DNA from 2 places in the Actinomyces stomatis genome. Region 2 is predicted to be linked to the other one. Evidence: riboswitches for the same ligand, from Rfam matches in the RefSeq annotation. Region 2 holds a riboswitch; the other holds the start of a gene.
The links. Region 2 has a riboswitch for ZMP and ZTP ahead of glyA (serine hydroxymethyltransferase). Riboswitches for the same ligand answer to the same signal wherever they lie in the genome.

Region 1 (11,943 bases), on a different contig from region 2:
GCGGAGTCGAACAGCTCCATAGCGGTCCCCTCAGCGGCCTTGACGGCCGGCGGGATCTCCAGCAGGCGGAGGTTGACACGCTGGTCCGGGCCGAGAAGGGCGCCGGAGGCGATGCGGAACAGCAGGGCGTAGCCGATGTTGCCGGCAGCACCGGTGACGGTGATGTTGACGGGAGCGTTTGCCATCGAGGACTCCTTCGAGACGTGTGTCGTCGCGGGCCGCAGGCGGCAGCCCGGCAGGACAACGCTATGACGTTCGCGCAGGTGAACACACCAGTCCGCTACATTTCGTGACTCTCACCACTCCCTTGAGCAGCGGAGGTGGGATTCCTCCTGGTAGCCCGTGATCTCAGCGAGATACTCACCGCCCCTGACAACAGCCCGTCTTGATCGATACGCTGGGGGCCTCCCCAGCCCGTTTCTCGCCTCCAGGACCGTGATGAGCTCACGCCGATCCCCCGCGCCCATTCTTGCGCCACTGCGCCGCGGTTCCCCGCCCCGCCCTGTCGTCTCCTCGCCCGCCGGGCGCCGCGCAGGCGCCCTCTCATTCGGTCTGACGCTCCTGGGTGCCCTGGGGTCCGGGTGGTGCCTCATCTCCACCGGACGTGCGCTGGGCGCCCTGTTGAGCTCCTCATCGACAGTGGGCCTGCTCGCCCAGGCTCTGGCCGCGGCCACCGTGAGCGCCGCCTGCCAGCTGGCGGCTCAGCGGGTCGCCCGCTTCAGTGCGTTCACTGAGGAGGCGCACCTGCGCCGGCTCACCCTGGCTCACCTGCTGGGGCTGGGTCCGGCGCGCGCCGCTGACGTCCGCAGCGGTGCGACCGCCTCCCTGTTGACCGACGGTGCCGAGCGCGTGGCTCTCTACCGGCAGACCTTCCTGGCCCCGACGCTGGCGGCCGCAGCGGCTCCTCTGCTGGTGCTCATCGAGCTGGCCGCCTTCGTCGACGTCGTTCCCGCCCTGGTCCTGGCGGCGGCCGTCATCGTGGTACCGGCCTTCATCGCCTGGTGCCACTCACGGCTGCGGGCCTCGTCGTCGGACTCCCGACGGGCTCGTATGCGCCTGGCCGCCGAGTACCTCGACGCGATCCAGGGACTGCGGACCCTCACCCTGGCCCGGGCCGCGGAACGCACCAGCGCGCGCCTGCGCCTGGAGGGGGAGACGAACCGGCGCGCCGTCATGGGGCTGCTGGCGGGCAACCAGCTCGTCATCCTGCTCACCGACGGCCTGTTCTCGCTCTTCCTCATCACCGTGGCCGCAGGTCTGGCCCTGATGCGTCTGTCGACCGGTGTCATCGACGTCGGTGACGCCTTGGCGATCGTCCTGACCTCCTACGTGCTCCTTGAGCCGCTGGACCACGTGGGCGCCTTCTTCTACGTGGGCATGGGCGGGATGGCCAATCAGCGCGCCATCCGCGGGATTCTGTCGCGCCCTCAGCCCCGCTCCACCGCGACTCCCGGAGCCAGGACCTCGCCCGCTGCGACCGCGCAGACATCCATCGTGCTCGACGACGTCGAAGCCACCTGGGAGGCGGATCCCGTGCTGGAGGGCGTGAACCTGAGCGTGCGGCGTGGCGAGAGCCTGGCAGTAGTCGGCCCCTCGGGAGCGGGAAAGTCGACGCTCATGGCGCTGCTCGCCGGGAACCTGCTGCCCAGCGGCGGGTCCGTGCGGGTCGAGGGCACCGAGCTGAGTGCCGCCACGCAGGACGAGGTACGCTCCGCCTCCGCACTGGTGGCGCAGACGACCTGGCTGTTCACCGGGACGATCGCCGACAACCTGCGCCTGGCCCAGCCCTACGCGACGCCGTCACAGATGTGGCACGCCCTGGAGGTGGCCCGCCTCGACAAGGAGGTGGCACTCATGCCCGAGGGGCTGGAGACACAGGTGGGTGAGGCCGGGCTGGGACTGTCGGGCGGTCAGGCCCAGCGCCTGTCCCTGGCACGCGCCTTCCTGGCCGACCGCCCCGTGCTGCTCCTGGATGAGCCCACCAGTCAGGTGGACCTGGCCAGCGAAGCGGCCATCGTCGAGTCCATTGAACAGCTGGCCCAGGGCCGCACCGTCGTCACCATCTCGCACCGCGTCGGGGCGCTGACAGCAGCGGACCGGACCGTGAAGGTCGAGGCCGGGGCGGTCCATGAGGCGGGCGGAGCCGGGGCACCCGGTTGTGCCGGCGCGGCACCCCGCGAGGAAGCCGCTGAACCCAACGCCCACGAGGCCGACGCCCCCTCCTCCAAGGCCACCGACGGTGATCACCAGGAGGAGCGGACATGATCCGATCGAAGCAGACGGGGCGCTCATCAGCGCCCCGCTCGCGGGCAGCCGGCAGCTCGGGGCAGCGCAGCGGGGCCGGTCGGGCCGCCTCCACGCAGGCGCCTCCTTCGCGTGCGCAGCTGGTGCGGTGGCTGCTTCAGGTCACCCGCCCAGTGCTCTCACCGCTGCTGGGCTCCACCCTGTGCCGCATCATCGACCTGCTGTGCGGAGTGGCCCTGTTCTCCCTGGGGGCCTACGCCGTGGCCCGGGCGGGTCTGGCGATAACGACTGACGCACCGGTGTCCGCCATCTGGCCGGTACTGGCCGTCATGGCGGGGCTGTCCCTGCTCAAGGCGGCCCTGCGCTACGCCGAGCAGTTCCTCGGCCACCTGGTGGCCTTCAAGGCGCTCGAGCTGCTGCGCGGTCAGATCTTCCGCTCCCTCATCCCCCGCTCCCCCAGGGTCACTGCGACGTCGCGCTCGGGCGACCTCCTGTCACGGGCCACCAAGGACGTGGACCGGATCGAGGTCTTCTTCGCCCACACTTTTGCTCCGGCGGCCTCCGCCGTCATCGTCCCGATCACGGTGCTCACGGTCATCGGTCTGCGGGTGTCCTGGTTGGTGGCCCTGGCGGCGCTCCCCTTCGTGGTGGCCCAGCTGCTCATCGTGCCCCGCCTGGGGTTCGCCGCCTCCGCCGATGCCTCCCGCTCGGTCTCGGCGGCGCGGGCGGATCTCACCCAGCACGTGACCGACACCGTTCAGGGCATGAGCGAGGTCGTCGGGTACGGGCGCAGCCAGGAGCGTCTGGATGAGATGGCCAGGATCGACGCCGAGATCGCAGGTGCCGCCAGACCAAGCGGCCAATGGGCCTCCGTGAGACGAGGCCTCAACCAGCTGGCGGGGCTGACCGCACCGATCACCGTCGTCACCGTGGGCGCGATGGTGCCCGCGACCGGCTCCAGCGCAGGTGTCCCCCTCCTGGCTGCCGCGGCCGCCGCGGTGCTGCGGCTGTCCGACACCGTGCGCGGCGTCGATGAGTTCTCGAGTGCGCTCAATGCCTCCTTCGCCTCAGCAGAGAGAGTGTGGGAGGTCGTCAACGCGCCCGTGGAGGTGCACGACGGCGATCAGGAGCTGACCGCCGGCATCTCCCACGAGGTCCTGTGGCAGGACGTGACCTACTCCTACCCCAACACTGCCGCCCAGGCCGTCCGCGGCGCCAGCGTCAGAGCCAGGGCCGGAAGGTGGACCTGCATTGTGGGGGCCTCAGGGTCGGGCAAGTCCACACTGACCCAGCTGGCGGTGCGCTTCGATGAGCCGGACTCGGGCCGCATTCTCATCGACGGCCAGGACGTGACCGATCTGCGTGCCGTCAGCCTCTATCAGGAGATCGGCATGGTGGATCAGCGGGTCCACCTCATGCGGGCCACTATTGCGGACAATGTGCGCCTGGCGGCGCCGTCGGCCAGCGATGCCCAGGTGCGCCGGGCGTGCCGAGCCGCCTGCATCGACGAGGACATCGAGGCCCTCGAGGACGGCTACCACACTCTCGTGGGCGAGCGCGGCCAGTCCCTGTCAGGTGGCCAGCGACAGCGCCTGGCACTGGCGCGTGCGCTCCTGGCCCGCCCCGGGGTGCTCATCCTCGATGAGTTCACCTCCCACCTGGATCCTGAGTTGGACGAGCGGGTGCGCATCGGGGTGCGCACCTATCTTCCCCAGGCGACGATCATCGAGATCACTCACCGTTTGCAGTGGTCCGAGCAGGCCGACCACGTCGTCGTCATGGACGCGGGGGTGGTCGTGCAGACGGGGCCGCCGGCCAAGCTCCTGGCCGAGCCCGGACCGCTGCGCACGCTGACCGGCCGCAGTCACTGAGAGATGCCAGCTGGTCCAGGCTGATTCAGTCGGGTTCAGTCGGGTTCAGTCCGAAACGCTGATCGGGCGCCGGGAGTCACTGTGACTCCCGGCGCCCGATCAGGTTGCCTGCGATCTACTCGCCGGAGCGGGTGGCTGCGGCCGAGGCCTCGAGCTCCTCGGGGCTGACAACCCCTTCGACACTGACGGCGTGGAGGTAGGCCATGCCGTCGAAGGAGAGCTCGCGAACGTTCTCCGGGTCGCCCTCGTCGTTGACGGAGCCACCGGCCATGCGATCCACGATGATGGCGATGGCGCCGTCACCGGTGACGTTCGTGGCGGTGCCGAAGGAGTCCAGGGCGATGTAGGTGGCGATCATGAGGGCCACCTGCTGGTCGTTGAAGCCGAGCATGGAGGACAGCAGACCGGTGGCCGCCATGATGGCGCCCCCGGGCACGCCCGGTGCGGCCACCATCGTGATGCCGAGCATGAAGATGAAGCCGATCCACTGGGCGGTGCTCACGTGCAGGCCCTGGGTGAGGACGATCGCGAAGGCGAAGGAGAAGATCTTCGAGGTCGACCCCGCCAGGTGGATCGTGGCGCACAGCGGGATGGTGAAGGAGGCCACCGCGTCGGAGACGCCGTTCTTCTTCGTCTGACGCAGGGTGACCGGGATCGTGGCCGCGGACGAGGAGGTGCCCAGAGCCGTCAGGTAGGCCGGGACCATGGTGAGCAGCGCCTTGAGCGGGTTGCGGCGACCGATGATCCCCGCGGTGATGAACTGGATGCCCAGGATGACGACCTCGAGGATGAGGACCACGACGACGACCCGCAGGAGCGCCTTCATCACTGCCCCGGCCGCCCCGGTGTAGGTGAGGTTGAGGAAGATGCCGAAGATGTGAAGAGGCAGCAGAGGGATGATGATCCGCTCGATGAGACGGGTGATGATGGCCCGGAACTCGATGAAGCCCTTGCGCAGCACGCCCCGGGGCACCATGGACAGGCCGATCCCCAGGACGAAGGACAGCAGCAGGGCGGTCATGACCTCGACGGCCGGCGGCATCTCCACCGTGAAGTAGCTGCTCAGAGCCCCCTCTGGCTTGGCGACATCAGCCAGAGAGGTCCCTGCGAGCAGCCGTGGGAAGGTGGCGGCGCACACCAGGAAGGTGAGGAAGCCGGCGAAGAGGGTGGAGGTGTAGGCCAGAGCCGTCGTGACTCCGAGCCACTTGCCGGCCCCGCGTCCCAGATCGGCGATGGCGGGGGTCACCAGACCGATGATGATGAGCGGGATGGAGAAGCTGAGGAACTGACTGAACAGGTCGGAGAAGGTCGCGAAGACATTGCCGACGGGCTTGGGAATGATCGCGTGGCCCCTGAAGCGGACCGAGCCCACGAGCAGGGCCAACAGGATCGCACCAATGACCCAGGTCAGGATGCTATGGCTGAGGCGATGGGCCAGCGAGGGCGAGGCTGAGGGATTGCTTGACATAGAGGGACCTTCAGGGTGTGAAACGAGGTGACAAGACGTCTTGACTGAGGCCAGCGTGCCATACCGCTCGGTCACGACGCCGCACCGGACCGAGGAATGAGCACTCCCAGGGCACAGATCACAGAAGGTAACGCGCAGCCTCGCCGGGAGAACTCAACGATACGCGACCTACTCCCCGCTCACTGGATGCGCGGCAGGTTGACGTAAGGCGATAGGAGGAGCAGGACGGCGGCCAGGCCGATGCCGAGACCGACGTCGAACAGGCGGCTGCGCGCCGCCAGCCAGGTGCCGTCGGGGCGCTGGAGCCGGACGATGGCCAGCGACAGGATCCCGGCGGCCGCCCACAGGACGGCGATACGGCGGTGCCCCAGCAGCGCGATGGCAGGAACAGCTGCCAGGCCGAGGGCCACGAGGACAACACAGATGGTGCGGTAGGGCTCCTTGTGCTCGGCCTGCTGGGGATGCGGGTCATGAGTCACGGACAGGAGCCTATCGGCGCGTGGGGAGCGGGTCCATGCCCTCTCTCCGGCTCGCATGCCGGCCTCCTGCCCGGCGTGAGGAGTCGGGCACGAGGCGGCGAAGCCGGCTCAGTGGGAGAAGTGGCGGGTGCCGGTGAGGTACATGGTGACGCCGGCGGCCTGGGCGGCATCAATGACCTCCTGGTCACGGATGGAGCCTCCGGGCTGGACGACGGCGCGAACCCCGGCGTCGATGAGGACCTGGAGGCCGTCGGCGAAGGGGAAGAAGGCGTCGGAGGCGGCCACGGCCCCGCGAGCGCGCTGCGGCGCGGCGGCCGCGTCCGCCAGGACCTCGGCTGCGTCGGCCCCTCCGACGGCGCCCTTCTCCTGCTGCGGGCCTTCGAGTGCGGCGTCACCAGTGGATCGGGTCCCCAGGGTGTTGGCGCGCTCGACGGCCAGCTTGCAGGAGTCGACGCGGTTGACCTGTCCCATTCCCACGCCGACGGTGGCGCCATCGTGGGCCAGGAGGACCGCGTTGGAGCGCACCGCGCGCACCGAGCGCCAGGCGAAGGCGAGATCGGCCAGGAGCGCGTCGTCGGCGGCCGGCCCCGCGGCCAGGGTCCAGGTTGAGGGGTCGTCGCCGTCGGCGCTGAGCACGTCGCGCTCCTGGATGACGGCGCCTCCCGTGACCTGCTTGATCTCGTAGCCATCGCGCTCGGGGGGCTCGACGACGAGCAGGCGGAGGTTCTTCTTGGTGGACAAGATCTCCACGGCCTCGTCGTCGAAGGCGGGGGCGGCGACGACCTCGGTGAAGATCGGTTTGACCTGATGGGCCATCTCAGCGGTGACGACCGAGTTGGTGGCGATGACGCCGCCGTACGCCGAGACCGGGTCGCAGGCGTGGGCCTTGCGGTGGGCCTCGGCGACGTCACCGGCGGCCGAGACGGCGATGCCGCAGGGGTTGGCATGCTTGACGACGGCGACCGTGACGGCCTGGCCGTGGTCATAGGCGGCGCGCACGGCGGCGTCGGTGTCGGTGTAGTTGTTGTAGCTCATGGCCTTGCCGTGGAGCTGGCGGGCGCCGGCCACTCCCCCGCTCGCCCCGGCGGTGCGGTAGACGGCGGCCCGCTGATGGGGGTTCTCCCCGTAGCGCAGGCTCGCCAGGCGCTCGTAGCCGACGCCGACGTAGGCCGGCGGCGCGGCCGACCTGCTCGCCTCGGACTCGGCGGCATCGGCGGTGTCCGCGATGCCGTCGGTCTCGATCTGGCCGGCCATCCAGGTTGAGACGGCGGCGTCGTAGGCGGCGGTGTGGGCGAAGGCCTCGGCGGCCAGGCGGCGGCGGTCGGTCAGGGTGAAGCCGCCTTCCCGCACGGCGGCCGCGACGTCGTCGTACCGGTTGGGGCTGGTGACCACGGCGACGGCGGGGTGGTTCTTGGCGGCGGCGCGCACCATGGTGGGGCCACCGATGTCGATCTGCTCGACACAGGCGTCGAAGGGGGCGCCGGAGGCGACGGTGTCGGTGAAGGGGTAGAGGTTGACGATGACGAGGTCGATGGGCGTCACGCCCAGGGTGCCCAGCTGGTCGAGGTGGTCGGGCTTGCGGCGGTCGGCGAGGATGCCGGCGTGGACGGCCGGGTGGAGGGTCTTGACCCGACCCTCGAGGCACTCGGGGAAGCCGGTGACCTCTTCCACCGGGGTGACGGCCAGGCCCGCGGCGGCGATGGTGGCGGCGGTGGAGCCGGTGGACACGATCTCGACGCCGGCGTCGGCCAGGGCGCGGGCGAGCGGGACGAGGCCGGTCTTGTCGTAGACGGAGACGAGGGCGCGGCGCACGGGGACGCGGTCGGGGCTGACGAGGCCCTCGGTGGGGACGTGAGCGGTGGGGACTGCCTGATTCGTGGACTGCGAGGACTGGGACGAGGGGGACATGATGCTCCTGGTGCGGCGTGAGGAAGCGGGACGCCCAGGCGGGCGACGCCCCGTTCGTGGACGGCCTCGGCCACTCCCCGGTGGTGCCCCACCCTCGCCAGTCGTAGCCGCTCATATCCTATCGGGTGGCGGCCGCGACGCCACTGGGAGGGCGCACCGCGCCTCCCTGACCTGAGATTTGCCATGTCGCTTCCGGCGAACCGCCCAACCGATTGGCCAGTTTCCTTGCAAGCGGCTTTAGATACGGCATACAGTCCGCAACATGACTGCGCCCATCAATATCGCAGCAACACCGGTATATCGGGGAACTCCCCCTGAGCGGTGGCAGGAGGCCGCCTCCGCCTACCGGCGCTGGTGGAGCCGCCACCCGGCGTTATCCAGCGCTCTGAACCTGGTGGTGCGCGGAGCCTACGCCCTCATGATCCCGTTGCTCATCGCCGCTCTGGTGATGGTGCCGCGGTTGGCCTATGCCGCCGTTCCGGCGGCCTTCATGGCCGTGTGCCTCATGGTGGTGGCTCTCCTGGCGCGCACACGAACCATCAGCTGGCGCTCGGTCCTCCTCATGTACGGCGTCGGTGCCGCGTGGTCACTCGTCGTCGCTATGATCATGAGTTCGGTGCGCACCCGCGCAGGGCTGTCCGTCATGGGCAACGGAATGAGCATCGCGCTGACCATCGCCCTGGAGGTTCTCAGCCCGCTGGTGCCTCTGGTGCTCGTGGTCTTCCTGGCACCGGGTCGGATGCGCCGTCTGGCGGCCTCCGACTGGGCCCTGCTCGGCTTCGCCGCCGGTGCGGGCCTGACGGCTCTCAATGACGGCATCCGGGCCCTGGAGGAGAGCAGCCTGCTCTCCTCGGTCCTGGGCAACGGGCGTCTGCCCTTCTCCTTCAACCCGTGGACCTCGGGGTCGATGACCCAGGAGAACAGCAACGTCCTGGCGGTCAGCAACCAGGTGAGCACCGCGAACATCACGATGGCGGTGGCACTTGCGATCACGTTGTGGCGCCTCAAGGACTCTCCGGCCTTCGAAGGTGCCAAGAACCTCGTGTGGCTGCGGATCGTGGCCTGGATTCTCCCGGCGGTGGTCATTCTGCAGTCGGTGAGTGACCACGCCACCTACATCGCCAGGATCGCCCAGCAGCTCGGCCAGAGCGACTCCGGCGGCGGCTTCCCGGCGCTGCTCATGTTCCTGTGGCGGGTCAACGGCGGAGGCCTGAGTGCCATCCCTCTGTCCGTCATCCTCATGGCAGCCTGCCTGCTCCTGGACGCTCACCGCCGCGCCTACGCGGGCGTGCACGGCTGGACGGTGGCCGGGGCGCCGGCTCCCCGCTACCCCAACCTCACCGAAGCGCCGCCGTTCGTGCGCGCTCTCATCGTCTCGGTGGTGGCCCTGGCGAACTTCACCTGGGGCGACTTGGCCGTCACCTGGGGCGCCTACGGGGACCTGCGCCAGGGACGTCTCTACGCCATGCGAGCGGGGCGGGCCACCGCCGAGCAGGTGCGCGGCGTGCGCGCCGATGCCATGGAGGCCACGACGCCGGGCGCTGAGCCGAATGCCCGCCAGGGCTTCCGCCTGGGAATCCTGGTGGTCAGCGTCGTGCTGTTCCTCCTGTGCTGCATGTACGAGGTGCGCACCGTCTGGCAGCTCGCCCCCGAGCTCAAGGAGACCGATGACGACCTGTTCCTCTCAGCCCTGCCGCGCCTGTTCTCCCAGTGGTGGAGCGGGCTGAGTGGCACCCAGGGGCTCCTCTACGCGATCGGGGCGCTGGCCACGGTGTCCATGAGCCTCTCCCTCGTCCTGACGCTGGGGGCGCCGGGGCGCCGTATCAGCACCGCGCCGTCGTCGAGCAGCCTCGTCAGTCACCTGCTCACGCGCACGCCGGGGCAGACGTGCCTGGCCCTGCTGGACTTCGCGATGACCTACATGCCGCGCTCGGCCCTGAGCGCGAGTCCCGCCGGGGGCGGTACTGACCTGGCTGCCGAGCTCTCCGTCAACCGGCGGATCCGGGGCGCCGAGACCTTCTCCGAGAGCCAGGCGCTGTTCACGGCGCGCACCAAGCGACAGGTGGCGGTTGAAGCCGATATCGCACGTCTTCGTGAGCTCGCCGAGTCTCTGGGTGTCGTCGGTATCGATGCCCTTGAGCCTGGCCGAATCGATGAGACCGTCGCTGATCTGGCCGACTCCGGGGCCGACTCCCAGGTCGTCGGCCAGATGCGAGACCTGGCCGCCTCAGTGGCGGAGCAGCAGGCCGAGATCCTGGGCCTGACGCGCCGACTCAACACCGGGAACGGCGAGCAGTTCGCCATTCTGGAGGGGTTCCGGATCACTGACGAGTTCCGGGGTGAGGCCATCGACCAGCGGCCGGTGGACAGCCCCGTCCACGCCCTGGCGCTCTCCCCCAGCGGGAACCAGCTGGTCGTCATGGAGTACCAGGGGGCCGCCCCCACCATCGATGACGACGACGAGACCGACATTCCTCCCCGCAGGCTGCCGGGGCGCGTGGCGCACAAGTCGGCCGACAACGTCCTGGAGCACCTGGCCTCCGATGAGCGCGTCACGCGGTTCTTCCGGGAGAATCCCGGGCTGTGGCAGGCTCTTAAGGAGGGGCGGGCGCTCCTGGAGGCGAATGTCCTCTACACCCCCATTCCCGGGATGACCTACCGGGCCGGGACGGCACTCCTGGCGGTGACGCCCGAGCTCGTCGAGGGTGTGGATACGGCCGTCAACGCCCTGAGCAGCGCGGGTACGACGGCGCACTGACCCACAACACGGGCTCTACGCCTCGCCGTCCTCCTCGTCAGCGGTGTCCTCGTGCGCATCGGGCCGCCGGTAGGCCGCCGGCAGGATCGACTCGGGCAGGGTGTTCCTGGCCCAGGTGCGCGTGTAGGGGTGGGCCAGGACGGCCATGGCGGCCAGTCCGACACCGACCTCGACGAAGACGAGGATGACGGTGTAGAGGACCAGCGGGCCGACGGCGGTCATCCGGTCCGGCCCCACGGAACCGGAGGCGGCCAGGCACAACAGGCCCACGCCGCCGGCCACGAGGAGGGCGGCCAGACCGGCGGCGCTGAGGGCGTAGCGCACCCGCAGGGCGTTGAGCACCGCACGACGCCGCCAGGCGGCCACCATGGCGCCGGCCGTCACCACCAGCGGCAGCCACAGGCCTACGCTGCTCAGCGGCTCCGACGGCACCAGCCCCAGCAGTGGCAGGCGCGGGACGGGGCCGGCCACCACGCGGTCAGGAGCGAAGACGGTGCCCGTGCCCACACTGAAGCCCGCGCCGATGAGCCAGGAGCAGGCCCAGATGACCATGGTCGGCACCCAGCCGGCCTGAAGCAGGATCAGACCGGCCATCGCGACGAAGCCGTCCCTGGCCAGGGAGTCGTGCAGGACCGAGACCCGGCCGGCACCGTTGAGGACGGCCACGACCACTACCAGCAGGCTCAGCAGACTCAGGGCCCGCGTGGCCCCGTAGGCCAGTGACAGGGACGGCCCCAGCCAATGGGGACGGCGGCCCCACCATCGGGTCAGGGGCGGCCAGTCATGGCCGGCGCGCAGGAGCTGGATGGCCACGATGACGCCGGTGAGCAGGGAAATGCCGATGACGGCGGGCCAGGTGTCCAGTCCAGCGGGACCGGTGAGGCAGGCCAGGACCGCAACGATGGTCGCGGCGGCGACGATGGCCGCCCCGGCCGCCGGCCGGGAGGGGCGGGCTCGCCGTACGCAGAACCAGGTCCAGCCCGCCTGCACCAGGGTGAGCCCCAGCAGTGGCAGACTGAGCAGGCCGTCGTCCTCGGGGGACAGGGCAACCGTCCCCCCAAAGCCGAGGCTCCACAGGGCGGTCCCGGCGTGCAGAGCGTCACCGGCGCTCAGGATGGCCGCGGCGTTGAGGCCGGAGGCCGCCTTGGACACGGCGACCGTCGCCAGCACCACCACCAGCCAGACCAGGCCAACCGACTCGACCCCTACGCGCAA
Region 2 (11,943 bases):
CAGGAGCTTGTCAGCAGCGTGCGCTCAGGACAGGGACTGCGTACGACGGCTAGTGCTCCCGGTGCCGGGCGCAGCCTTCTTGCCGACGTCGTGCACCGTGCCACCGACTGGGGGATGGTGACCAGTTTCGCGATCGGGCTGTTCATTATGCTAATGGTGCTGGTGACCGGCGTCCTGTGGCTACGACGAGGAGGCGTCAACATGTCGGCTCCGGGGAAGAAAAATCCCCCGGTCCGAGAAACACCACGCACCCCACACCGCTGAGCGCGACATCCTCAGAATCTGCGCCAGATCCGCCTGCATAACCCCGACTCTTGCCGCCCGAGTCGTCCACGTCGCTGTCCGGCTCCATCCGGACGGTGGTGGGCCGCAGCGCGCTCAGGCGAAGACGACGGTGCGGTGCCCGTTGAGCAGCACCCGGTGCTCAGTGTGCCAGCGCACCGCCTGCGCCAGCACCCGGCGCTCGACGTCCTGCCCCTTGGCCTGCAGCACGGACACCGAGTCCTCATGACCGGCCCGCGTCACGTCCTGCTCGATGATCGGCCCCTCATCGAGGTCCGCCGTCACGTAATGCGCCGTCGCCCCAATGAGCTTGACCCCGCGCTCGTGCGCCTGGGCGTAAGGACGCGCCCCCTTGAAGGACGGCAGGAACGAGTGGTGGATGTTGATGACGCCCCCGTGCAGCCGCTCGCACAGGGCGGGGGAGAGGATCTGCATGTAGCGGGCCAGCACCACCAGCTCGACGTTGAGGGAGTCCACCAGCCCCAGTAGCTCGGCTTCGGCGGCCTCCTTGGTCTCCTTGGTGACTGGGATGTGGTGGAAGGGAACTCCGTAGAACTCGGCGACGTCCCGCAGCGTCTCGTGGTTGCCCACTACGCCGACGACGTCGACCGGCAGCCCCTGGCTGCGCTCCCTGAAGAGCAGGTCGGTCAGGCAGTGCCCCTCCTTCGAGACCATGATGAGGGTGCGCATGGCCCGCCCCACCTCATCGAGGCTCCACTCCATCTCGTACTCGCCGGCCAGCTCGGCCAGGTCCTTCTCCAGTTCCACGCGCGGCACGGTGGTGAGCACCTGGACCCGCATGAAGAACAGACCGGTGGAGGAGTCCCCGAACTGCTTGGACTCGGTGATGTTCCCACCGCGGCGCGCCAACGTGCCGGTGACCGCGTGGACGATGCCCGGACGGTCTGGGCAGGACAGGGACAGGACCAGGTGGGCGGCGGAGTCGGGTTGCGCCGTGGAGAGAGCCATGGTCTCAGCCTAACCGGGACCGGCCCCCGCCGTAGAAACGGCTCAGGTGCCGGTCCCGGAGGATCCGTACTCCTTGGCTTCCCGTAACGCCTTAGCCCTGACGGGCCTTGAGACGGGGGTTCTTCTTGTTGATGACGTAGGTGTGACCGCGGCGTCGGACCACCTTGGACCCCGGCTGCTTGGCCAGGGACCGGATCGAGGCACGCACCTTCATATCGGCTCCTTCCTTCTTTGTGTTCAGCGAGGACGGTGAGAGATCGAGGGGAGGGGCGGTGGCGCCCCGCCTGCCCGCCTACCGCTTGCGCTTGCCGTAGCGGCGCTCGAACTTCTCCACTCGGCCGGCCGTGTCCAGGATCTTGCCCTGGCCGGTCCAGAACGGGTGCGAGGCGCTGGAGACCTCGACGTCGTAGACCGGGTAGGTGTTGCCGTCCTCCCACTCGATGGTCTCCGACGACGTCAGGGTCGAACGGGTCAGGAAGGCGAAGTCGGCGGACTTGTCACGAAAGACGATGGGCTGGTAGCTGGGGTGGATCCCAGGACGCATACGAGCTCCTTGGGTGGGGGTGAATGTAAGAACTGACGTGGAGACGGGTGTCGGTGGCGGCGCTGCGAGAGGGCGGCTGCGGCTGCGTTACGCCGCATGCCCCCGGCGGGTGCGGGCCCACAGACCCACCCCGCCCGCACCCGCCTACCAGGAGGACTTGACGATGCCCGGCAGCTCGCCGCGCAGCGCCATCTCGCGGAAGCGCACCCGGGAGGTCCCGGTGACGCGCAGGTGCCCGCGCGGGCGACCGTCCACCGCGTCGCGCCGACGCAGACGAGTGGGGGAGGCGTCTCGCGGCAGCGCGTGCAGAGCCGCCATCGCCTCATCGCGCTTCTCCTGGCTCAGGTGAGGGTTGATCGAGGCCCGCTTGAGCTCGGCGCGGCGCTCGGCGTAACGCTCCACCATCTGCTGGCGCCGCAGCTCGGCGGCGATCTTGGACTTCTTGGCCATCAGCGCGACTCCTTGTACTCCACGTGCCGGCGCACCACCGGATCGAACTTGCGCAGCACCAGCCGGTCGGGGGTGTTGCGGCGGTTCTTGCGGGTCACGTAGGTGTGACCCGTGCCCGCGGTCGAGACCATCTTGATGATCGGCCGCAGGTCCTTGCCCTTGGCTCCGCTCATGACAGCTTCTCCCCTCGGGCGAGCATCTGAGCCACGACGACATCAATGCCCAGTTTGTCGATCGTGCGGATGCCCTTGGCGGACACCGTCAGGCGCAGGGTGCGACCCAAGGACGGCACCCAGTAGCGCTTGCGCTGCAGGTTGGGATCCCAGCGCCGGGGCGTGCGCTTGTGGGAGTGAGAGACGGACCGGCCGAAGACAGGCCGGGCCCCCGTGACTTGGCAGTAGGTGGTCATGACGAGCATGATATAAGAATGATTCTCAGTTTCGTCAACTCTGCTGGAGGACACCCGTGACCGACCCCTCGGACGACCTCGTCGACAACTGCGCCGACATCCCCGGCTTCCCGGCCGACGGCCGACACGCCCTGGCCGTCATCGGCGCCGTCGACCCCGCTCTGCTGGACCTGGTCGACCTCACCCTGGCCGGCCAGGACGCCGTGGTCATCCGCGCCGGGCTCCACTTCGGCGCCGATGACCAGGCCGAGAGCAGCGACGCCGACGGCGACCTGGTTCGACTCGTCAGCCACAGCTCGGCCGAGGGCTTCGACGACGAACCGGTCAGGCTCGACGTCCCCATGCCCTCCACCTGCCCCACCTGCTCCCTGCGGGAGGTCCTGGCCGCCGTCGCCCAGGACCGCGCCGCCCAGGAACCGGGCGGCACCACCGTCATCCTCCTGCCGGCGGCCATCGAGCTCGCCCACCTCCTGCCCGGACTGGCCGAGGAGCTCACCGGCACCGGCGTGAGACTGGCCGGAGCCGCCCACGTCCTGGACGCCACGACCGCCCTGGACGAGCTCCTCGAGCACCGCCTGCTGACCGCCTTCCCCGGCGACTCCCGCTGCACGGGCGCCGTCCACCTGACCAACCTCGGCTACGCCGACCTCGTCCTGGCCCTGGGACGTGACGAGGACCCCGCCGGGGCCGACCTCATTGAGCACCTGCGCCCCCACGACGCCCTCCTGCTCCCGGGGCTCGACGCACCCCTCCTGGAGGCCCTCACCGCCCTCACCCACGACGCCGCCGCCTCCCTGAGCCGCATCCACCCCGCCACCACCAGCGCCTGGGGTGGCCCCGACGAGCACGGCGTGTGGACCCTCGACCTCAGCGCCACCATGCCCTTCCATCCCGGACGCCTGCGCTCCCTCGTCGTCGAGCTCGCCGGACAGGGCCTGTGCGCTCGCGGCTGCTTCTGGCTGCCCAGCCGTCCTGGCCGGGTCTGCACCTGGGAGGTCGCCGGAGGTGCCGTGATCGTTGGCGACGCCGGCACCTGGGCGGAGGTCCCGACCGCCCCCTCCGGTACCGGCGGCGACGCGGCCGACGAGCCCCGCTGCCACCTCGTGGTCACCGGCGTCGGCGATGAGGAGATGCGCGAGCAGGTGCGCCGCGCCTTCGCCCGGATCCTCCTGCGACCCGAGGAGATGGCCCAGGCGCTGGCCTGGATCGGCGCCGACGACGGCCTGGGCGACTGGTTCGGGCAGGAGGGCTGAGCGTCCACCCCTGTGGCGCGAGCCTCACTCTGGGGCGGCACGGCGCGGCAGGGGGCGGCGCGGCTCCGCCCCGGCACGGTAGGGTGGTCCTGTCGCGACTGGCGCCGGGTGGATCACCACCGGGGAGCGGCACGAACACGACTCCGGGGTCGCCCGCCTGGGCCACGGATCGCCCACCAGTGCGCGCACGGCCGCCCGCTTCGCCGCGGCCTGCGCCTCACACCTGAGGAGAGACATGACCGCGCAAGCCGTCACCCCGTCCCTGAACCAGCCCCTGGCCGAGCTCGACCCAGACATCGCCGAGGTCCTCACCGGCGAGCTCACCCGCCAGCGCGAGACCCTGGAGATGATCGCCTCGGAGAACTTCGTTCCCCGGGCCGTCCTGGAGTGTCAGGGATCGGTCCTGACCAACAAGTACGCGGAAGGCTACCCGGGGCGCCGCTACTACGGCGGCTGCGAGGTCGTCGACGTCGCCGAGTCCCTGGCCATCGAGCGCGCCAAGTCCGTCTTCGACGCCGAGTGGGCCAACGTCCAGCCCCACTCCGGTGCCCAGGCCAATGCCGCCGTCCTCCACGCCCTGGCCACCCCCGGCGACACCCTCCTGGGTCTGTCCCTGGCCCACGGCGGCCACCTCACCCACGGCATGAAGATCAACTTCTCCGGCAAGAACTACAACGCCACCGCCTACGGCGTGGACGAGACCACCATGCGCATCGAGATGGACCAGGTGCGCGAGGCCGCCCTGCGCGAGCGCCCCACGGTCATCATCGCCGGCTGGTCCGCCTACCCCCGCCACCTCGACTTCGCAGCCTTCCGCGCGATCGCCGACGAGGTCGGTGCGGCCCTGTGGGTGGACATGGCCCACTTCGCCGGGCTCGTCGCCGCCGGCCTGCACCCCAACCCCGTCCCGCACGCCGACGTCGTGTCCACCACCGTCCACAAGACCCTGGGCGGCCCCCGCTCCGGCATGCTCCTGTCCAGCCGCGCCGAGCAGTGGGGCAAGAAGCTCAACTCCGCCGTCTTCCCCGGCCAGCAGGGCGGCCCCCTCATGCACGTCATCGCCGCCAAGGCCGTGGCCATGAAGATCGCCGGCACCGAGGAGTTCCGCGAGCGCCAGGAGCGCACTGTGCGCGGCGCCGCCATCATCGCCGAGCGCCTGGGGGCCGATGACGTCAAGGCCGCCGGCGTCAGCCTGGTCACCGGTGGTACCGACGTCCACCTGGTGCTGGTGGACCTGCGCGACTCCTCCCTGGACGGCCAGCAGGCCGAGGACCTCCTGCACACCGCCGGCATCACGGTCAACCGCAACGCCGTCCCCTTCGACCCGCGTCCCCCGCGCGTCACCTCCGGCCTGCGCATCGGCACCCCCGCCCTGGCCACCCGCGGCTTCGGCGACGCCGAGTTCTCCGAGGTCGCCGACATCATCGCCGCCACCCTCATCCACGGCGCCGCCGGTACCGCCGACGACGAGACCCTGGCCGCCCTGCGCGCCCGCGTGCGCGCCCTGACCGACGCCTTCCCCCTCTACCCGGGGCTGGCCCAGTGAGGGCGCCCTGGAACGGGGCCGCCCGGGTCCTGGACGGCAAGGCCACGGCCTCCGCCCTCAAGGCCGAGCTCAAGGAGCGCGTCGCGGCGCTGCGCGAGCGCGGCGTCACCCCCGGCCTGGGCACGGTCCTGGTGGGGGAGGACCCCGGCAGCGTCAAGTACGTCGCCGGGAAGCACGCCGACTGCGCCGAGGTCGGCATCCTCTCCATCCGTGAGGACCTGCCGGCCACCGCCACCCAGGCCGAGGTGGAGGCCGCCGTCGACCGCCTCAACGCCGATGACGCCTGTACCGGCTACATCGTCCAGCTCCCGCTGCCGGCGGGCGTGGACACCAACGCGGTCCTGGAGCGCGTCGACCCGGCCAAGGACGCCGACGGCCTGCACCCCACCAACCTGGGGCGCCTGGTGCTGCGGGCCTCTGGACCCATCGACTCGCCGCTGCCCTGCACGCCGCGCGGCTGCATCGAGCTCATGGAGCGCCACGGCATCGACCTGGCCGGCCGCAACGTGTGCGTCGTCGGCCGCGGTGTCACGGTGGGCCGCTCCATCGGCCTGCTCCTGGGACGCAAGGACGTCAACGCCACCGTGGACATCTGCCACACCGGCACCACGGATCTGGCTGAGCACGTGCGCCGGGCCGACGTCGTCATCTCGGCGGCCGGCAGCCCCGGCATCATCACCCCGGAGATGGTCGCTCCCGGCGCCATCGTCCTGGACGTGGGCGTCTCGCGCGTCGTCGACCCCGCCACCGGCAAGGGCCGCATCGCCGGTGACGTCGCCGACGGCGTCGACGAGGTGGCCTCCTGGCTCTCGCCCAACCCCGGTGGCGTGGGGCCCATGACCCGCGCCCTCCTGCTGGCCAACGTTGTCGAGACCGCGGAGCGCTCGCTCTGAAGCGGCGCCGCTGGTCCGGCGCGTGACCGCCTCACCTGACCGGACCGGCCCTCGGGCGTCCTGGGATGCCTGAGGGCCGGTCTGCGTCGTCGGGTCCTGATCCGCCCCTCAGTCCAGGTCCTGCCTGGAGGCGCGACGTGCCGCCAGCTCCTTGGCCAGCATCGCGCAGCCCAGGACGCACAGTGGCATGGAGGCCAGCCACAGAAGGGTGCTGACGCGGGACAGGAACGAGGCCTGAGCCAGGACGGGGAGGGCGGCGGCGATGACGATGACGGCCATCCATACGCCGAGTCGTCGTGCGCTGCGCGGCTTGCGGACGTCGTCGGGATCCATGGCCCGATCCTCTCACCCGGTGATCTCGAACCTGCGCTCATCCAGACAGCCGGCGCGCAGGTCGGTGACGGTGAGCCGGCGCACCGAGGCCCACCGGGGGCCGTGTCTCAGCCACGCGATCAGCCGGCCCACGGCCTCCGGCTCGCCCTGGGCCATGACCTCGACGTCCCCGTCGGGCAGGTTGCGGACCTGCCCCACCACACCCAGCTCCTGGGCGGTGTAGGCGCAGTGGTAGCGGAAACCCACACCCTGGACCGTGCCCTGGACCAGGACGTGAACGGTTCTCACGCTGCTGGCACTCATACCGGCGTCGCTCATGGCTCTATCGTCTCAGGCTCAGGGCCGACCGCGTAGGCTTGCCGCCATGCGTATCGCCACCGTCAACGTCAACGGCATCCGGGCCGCCGCCCGCAAGGGCATGGGGGAGTGGCTCACCGCCTCTGCCCCCGACATCCTCCTGCTCCAGGAGGTTCGTGCCGACGAGCAGATCGCCGTCGATCTGCTGCCCGGCTACGAGGCCGCCATCTGGCCCTGTCGCATCAAGGGCCGTGCGGGTGTGGGTGTCGCCGTGCGCGATGGCGGCCCCGCCGCCCTCGGCGAGCTGCGCTACGGCGTGGCCGCTCCCGGAACCGAGGAGCCCGACGTCGACTCCGGTCGCTGGCTCGAGGCCGACCTGAGTCTCACCGGCTTCGACGGCGTCGAGCAGCTCACCGTCATCTCCGCCTACCTGCACTCCGGCCAGCTGGGCACCGAGAAGATGGACCAGAAGTACGCCCACCTCGAGCTCGTCGACGCCCGCATGGCCGACCTCCTGGGCGCCGCCCGTGATGGCGGCCCCCAGGCCGTCATGGCCGGGGACCTCAACGTGGTGCGCTCCGAGCGCGACATCAAGAACTGGAAGCCCAACCACAACAAGATCGCCGGCGTCATGGATGAGGAGATCGCCCACCTGGAGGGATGGTTCGCCTCCGGCTGGGTGGACGCCTCGCGCCACCTCGTGGGGGACGAGGAGCAGGGGCCCTACACGTGGTGGTCCCAGCGCGGCAAGGCCTTCGACAACAACGCCGGTTGGCGGATCGACTACCAGGTCCTCACCCCAGCCCTGGCCGAGCGGGCCCGCAGCGTCGCCGTGGATCGGGCGCCCGACTACGCCTCACGCTGGTCCGACCACGCCCCGCTCGTCGTCGAGTACCTCTAAAGCCACGGCTGACCCTTCCGGAGAACGGATGTCGGGGTCGGGCACGTGAACGTGCCCGACCCCGACATCCGTCTCAGTAGCGGATCGCGTCGATCGGCCGGATGCGGGTGGCCACGATCGCTGGGATGATGCCCGCCAGCGCGCCCACGGCGGTGGCCGCGATGAGGCCGATGACGGCCGCCATCATGGGGAAGGGCGGGGTCGTGGTCACCGGGATCCCCAGGAAGGTGCTCAGCGGCATGAAGCGCATCCCGACGATCGCGATCCCGATGCCGACGACGCCGGCGACCACGGTGGCCACCACCGACTCCAGCATGATGGAGAAGAAGATGCGTCTGCTCGTCGCCCCGAAGGAGCGCCGCACCCCGATCTCGTGGATGCGTTGGCGCACGGTCACCAGTGAGATGTTGACCAGGCTCAGGGCCCCCAGCAGCATGACGAACACGCCGGCGGCCGTGACCACCTGGGTGAAGGTGTTCGCGCTGGAGACCATGCCGCCGCCCTGGAGGTTGTCCTCGGTCTGGGTCGAGCCCTGACCGAAGCGCGCGTCCAGGTCCTTCTTGGCCAGGCTGGCGACCTCCTTCGCGCCGTCCTGACCGGCCCAGATCTCCAGTGTGGGGGCGGGGCGGGAAGCGTCCTTGGGCAGCCAGTGCTCGTAAGGCGTGTTGAGGGCGAAGGCGGTCACGGGCTGTGTGCACGGCAGGCCCGCGTCCCGCTCGGGGTCACCGCTGCAACCCATGAGGGAGAGGTCCTCCGCCTCCAGCACGCCGACGATCGTGAAGGAGGTCTGCACGGGGGAGAAGGAGGTGATGGTGACCGGCTCGGTGAGCTCCTGGATCCCCAGTGCGTCAAGGAAGCCCTGGGTGACGACCATACTCGGGGACAGGTCGTCCTCGTCCTGCGCGGTGAACCAGCGCCCCTGGGAGACGGTCTTGTGGTGCAGGAGCCCGTAGCTCAGGCTCACGGTCTGGGTGGGCACGCTCCGAGCCCCGTCGGGGAAGGAGAAGCGGACGTTGGAGGTGTAGGTCGTCGCCCAGGACTTGACGTCGTAGCGCTCGACGAAGCTGTTCATCGCCCCCGAGATCTTCGCTGCGGTCGCAGCGCTGGTCGTGGAGCCTCCGCCTGCGCCACCTGCGCCACCTGCGCCACCTGCGCCACCTGCGCCACCTGCGCCACCCGAGCCACCCGACCCGCCTGCGTCGGCGCCACTGCTGCCGGCTGAGTCGCTGCCGGCGCTCGCCTCGGGTGCGTCGTCGGCCTGGAGTGCCTGGTCCAGGCCCTTGCCGGTGGGGCTGACGTTGATCGTCACCGTGCCCTGGCGGCCGGTGTACTTCTCGCTGACCTTGTTGATGGCGTCGACGGAGACCTGCCCCAGGGCGATGACGAAGGTCATGGCCGCCACCGCCGCCGCCACGCCCACCAGGGACAGCAGGACCCTCAGCTTGCCGATGCGCAGCTGGGCCCACGCCTCGACGATGGCGCCGAAGAATCCGGTGAGAATGCCGTTCATGAGGCTCCTTCGTGGCTGGTGGAGGGAGACGGATAGGGGGATGCCGGAGGGGCGACGACCTCACCGAACTCCTCCAGGCTGCCGACCTTGCGACGCATGACGGAGATCGGGGTGAGGGTGCCGTGATCGAGCCGGTACTGCGTGTGGGCGCGGCCGGCCACGGCCAGGTCGTGAGTGATGATGATGAGGGCGGCGCCGTTCTCGGCGCACTGTCGCTCCAGGAGCGTCATGACCGAGTTGCCGGTGTCGACGTCGAGGGCTCCGGTGGGCTCGTCGGCCAGGATGACGCTGGGGCGGCGGGACAGTGCCCGGGCGATGGCCACCCGCTGCTGCTCGCCTCCCGACAGACGTGAGATGGGCGAGCCCACCTTGTCTCCCAGGCCCACGGCCTCCAGCAGCTCCGCGGCCCGCGTGCTGCGGGTCCAGAAGGCCCTGCCGGTGTCGTACAGGAGCGGGGCGGCCACGTTCTCGGTGGTGCTCAGCCCCGGGATGAGGTTGAAGGACTGGAAGACGAAGCCGAAGGTCTGCCCCCGCAGGTGGGCGCGGCGGCTCTCCCCGAGCCGGGAGGTGTCGGTGCCGGAGAGCGTGTAGTGGCCCGACGTCGGCTTGTCGATGAGACCCAGGATGTTGAGCAGGGTGGACTTGCCCGTTCCCGAGCGTCCCACGATGGCCACGTGCTCGCCGGGGGAGACGCTCAGGTTGACTCCCGTGAGAATCTCCAGGGGCTCGGAGTCGGGAACGGTGAAGGTACGGGTGATCTCCCGCAGCTCCAGCAGCCCGCTCACAGGATCTCCTTGCCTTCGGAGTCGTAGCAGGCGGAGTTGTCCGGCTCGCAGCTATCCGGCGTCCCGGTACGGCGCGTGTCCTTGTTGGGGACGAACTGCAGCACCTGCTGGTCGGCCTTGAGGCCGGCGGTGATCTGGATGTTCGTGCCGTCCGTGATCCCCAGCTTCACGGCGGTCTTGACCGCCTTGGAGGCGTCCCCGGACTCGGGGACCAGCCACACGAAGCCCGAGCCGACCTTGCCCTCCACGGCGGTGACCGGAACCATCAGGGTGTCCGAGGCACTGCCCGCGTCAACGCTGATGGTCACCGGCATGCCGGCGAAGACCTTCTGGTCGCCGGGAACCGCGCAGCGCATCTCCACGCTGGTGCCGTCACCGGAGGTGGTCGTCGTCGAGCCGTCCCCACCGGTGGTCGTGGAGGCGGAGGCCTTGGTGCCGACCTTGAGGTTGTTGCACTGGAAGGGAGCCGGGCCCCCTTCCAGGGTCAGGGTCGCGGCAGTGGGGGCGTTGGTGAGCCGGTACTGCTGCGTGGCGCTGACGGTGCCGGTGGCCGAGTAGGTCGAGGGGGTGATAGTGGCCACGACGACGCCGACGCCGGTCTCCTGCTGCTTGATGACCTTGGGGGTCACAGTGCCGCTGACAGGGGCGTAGATCGTGGACCAGGTGACCTTGTCCTCGGTCGGTGTCTGGGTGACGTTGCCGTTCTCATCGGTCTTGGTCGTCGGGGACTGAGACTCGGAGTGCTTGATGTAGAGCAGTGGATCGCCGGCGTTGACCTGGCTGTCCTTCTCCACGGCGACCGAGTCCACCACGCCCGCCAGGTCGGCCTGGACCTCGACCGTGGCGTCCTGAACGATGTGACCCTTGACCGTCACCGTGTTGGAGATGTTGCCGGTGGCAACGGTGGCGGTCTTGACGTCAGCGGCGTAACCGGGGGAGATGTCAGCGGTTGTGCCATCGTTCTGCGAGGGGAAGAAGGCGATCTTCACCAGGGCGACGGCGATGATCACCGCAATGAGGGTCTTGAGGGCGGGCCAGACGAAGCGCTTCACGGCGTCCTCCATGGAAGGCAACGGAATCGGAACCGGGTAGGGAGCCCGCGTTCCTGATTAATACGCACAGAGACTACGGCAGGAGTACTTGTCTGACCTCATCCTGAAGGAGGAACGCTGAAAGCCCTCTCCAACCGAGGTTGGAGAGGGCTGATCACCGTCAAGGTGCGCCGGCCGAGCGGCGTGCTGTACAGCTCAGGCGAGCCGTCCGGCCGGGGCAGCGGGAACCGCGTCGAGGAAGGCCGGTGGGTTGAAACCCTCACGCCGGTAGGCATCGGTCACGGCGGCGGCCACGTCGTGGACGGCGTCAGCGTCCACCAGGGCGATCGCCGAGCCTCCGAACCCGCCACCGGTCATGCGCGCCCCGTGGGCGCCGGCGGCACGGGCCGCCTCCACGGCCACATCCAGCTCGGGGCAAGTGCACTCGTAGTCCACGCGCAGTGACTCGTGCGAGGCGTCCATGAGCCTGCCCGCCTCGGCGAGCTTCTCACCGCGCAGGGGGCGCCCGTCCTGCAGGAGCGAGACGAGCCGGCGGGTGCGGTCGATCTCGGTGACGACGTGGCGGGTGCGCTTGACCAGCTCGTCGGCCTCTCCGGCGTCCTGGACGTCGGCGCTTGCGGCCAGGCGCTCCAGGGCACCGGGCAGGTCCTCGACCGCGATGTCCGCGAGGAGCTCCACGCCAAGGATCTCGGCGGCGCGCTCGCAGGCGGCTCGCCTGG

Region 1: it holds a riboswitch for ZMP and ZTP, as region 2 does, so the genes downstream of both, purH (bifunctional phosphoribosylaminoimidazolecarboxamide formyltransferase/IMP cyclohydrolase) here and glyA (serine hydroxymethyltransferase) in region 2, are expected to answer to the same signal.

What each region holds. Positions count from the first base shown of each region.
Region 1 is NZ_JASPEP010000004.1:7,434-19,376, reverse strand. It holds gene RIV12_RS03750 (malate dehydrogenase) at 1-185, opposite strand, end outside; gene RIV12_RS03745 (ABC transporter ATP-binding protein/permease) at 439-2,265, shown strand; gene RIV12_RS03740 (amino acid ABC transporter ATP-binding/permease protein) at 2,262-4,115, shown strand; gene RIV12_RS03735 (dicarboxylate/amino acid:cation symporter) at 4,231-5,583, opposite strand; gene RIV12_RS03730 (DUF3017 domain-containing protein) at 5,763-6,062, opposite strand; gene purH (bifunctional phosphoribosylaminoimidazolecarboxamide formyltransferase/IMP cyclohydrolase) at 6,171-7,970, opposite strand; ZMP/ZTP riboswitch at 7,996-8,085, opposite strand; gene RIV12_RS03720 (hypothetical protein) at 8,233-10,728, shown strand; gene RIV12_RS03715 (cell division protein PerM) at 10,744-11,943, opposite strand, start outside.
Region 2 is NZ_JASPEP010000003.1:165,946-177,888, forward strand. It holds gene RIV12_RS03240 (MFS transporter) at 1-264, shown strand, start outside; gene purU (formyltetrahydrofolate deformylase) at 379-1,251, opposite strand; gene ykgO (type B 50S ribosomal protein L36) at 1,343-1,465, opposite strand; gene RIV12_RS03255 (type B 50S ribosomal protein L31) at 1,544-1,795, opposite strand; gene rpsN (30S ribosomal protein S14) at 1,940-2,245, opposite strand; gene rpmG (50S ribosomal protein L33) at 2,245-2,418, opposite strand; gene rpmB (50S ribosomal protein L28) at 2,415-2,654, opposite strand; gene RIV12_RS03275 (CobW family GTP-binding protein) at 2,711-3,907, shown strand; ZMP/ZTP riboswitch at 3,992-4,077, shown strand; gene glyA (serine hydroxymethyltransferase) at 4,143-5,453, shown strand; gene RIV12_RS03285 (bifunctional methylenetetrahydrofolate dehydrogenase/methenyltetrahydrofolate cyclohydrolase) at 5,450-6,346, shown strand; gene RIV12_RS03290 (hypothetical protein) at 6,455-6,679, opposite strand; gene RIV12_RS03295 (acylphosphatase) at 6,692-6,997, opposite strand; gene RIV12_RS03300 (exodeoxyribonuclease III) at 7,044-7,877, shown strand; gene RIV12_RS03305 (ABC transporter permease) at 7,951-9,387, opposite strand; gene RIV12_RS03310 (ABC transporter ATP-binding protein) at 9,384-10,172, opposite strand; gene RIV12_RS03315 (permuted SH3 domain-containing protein) at 10,169-11,236, opposite strand; gene galK (galactokinase) at 11,420-11,943, opposite strand, start outside.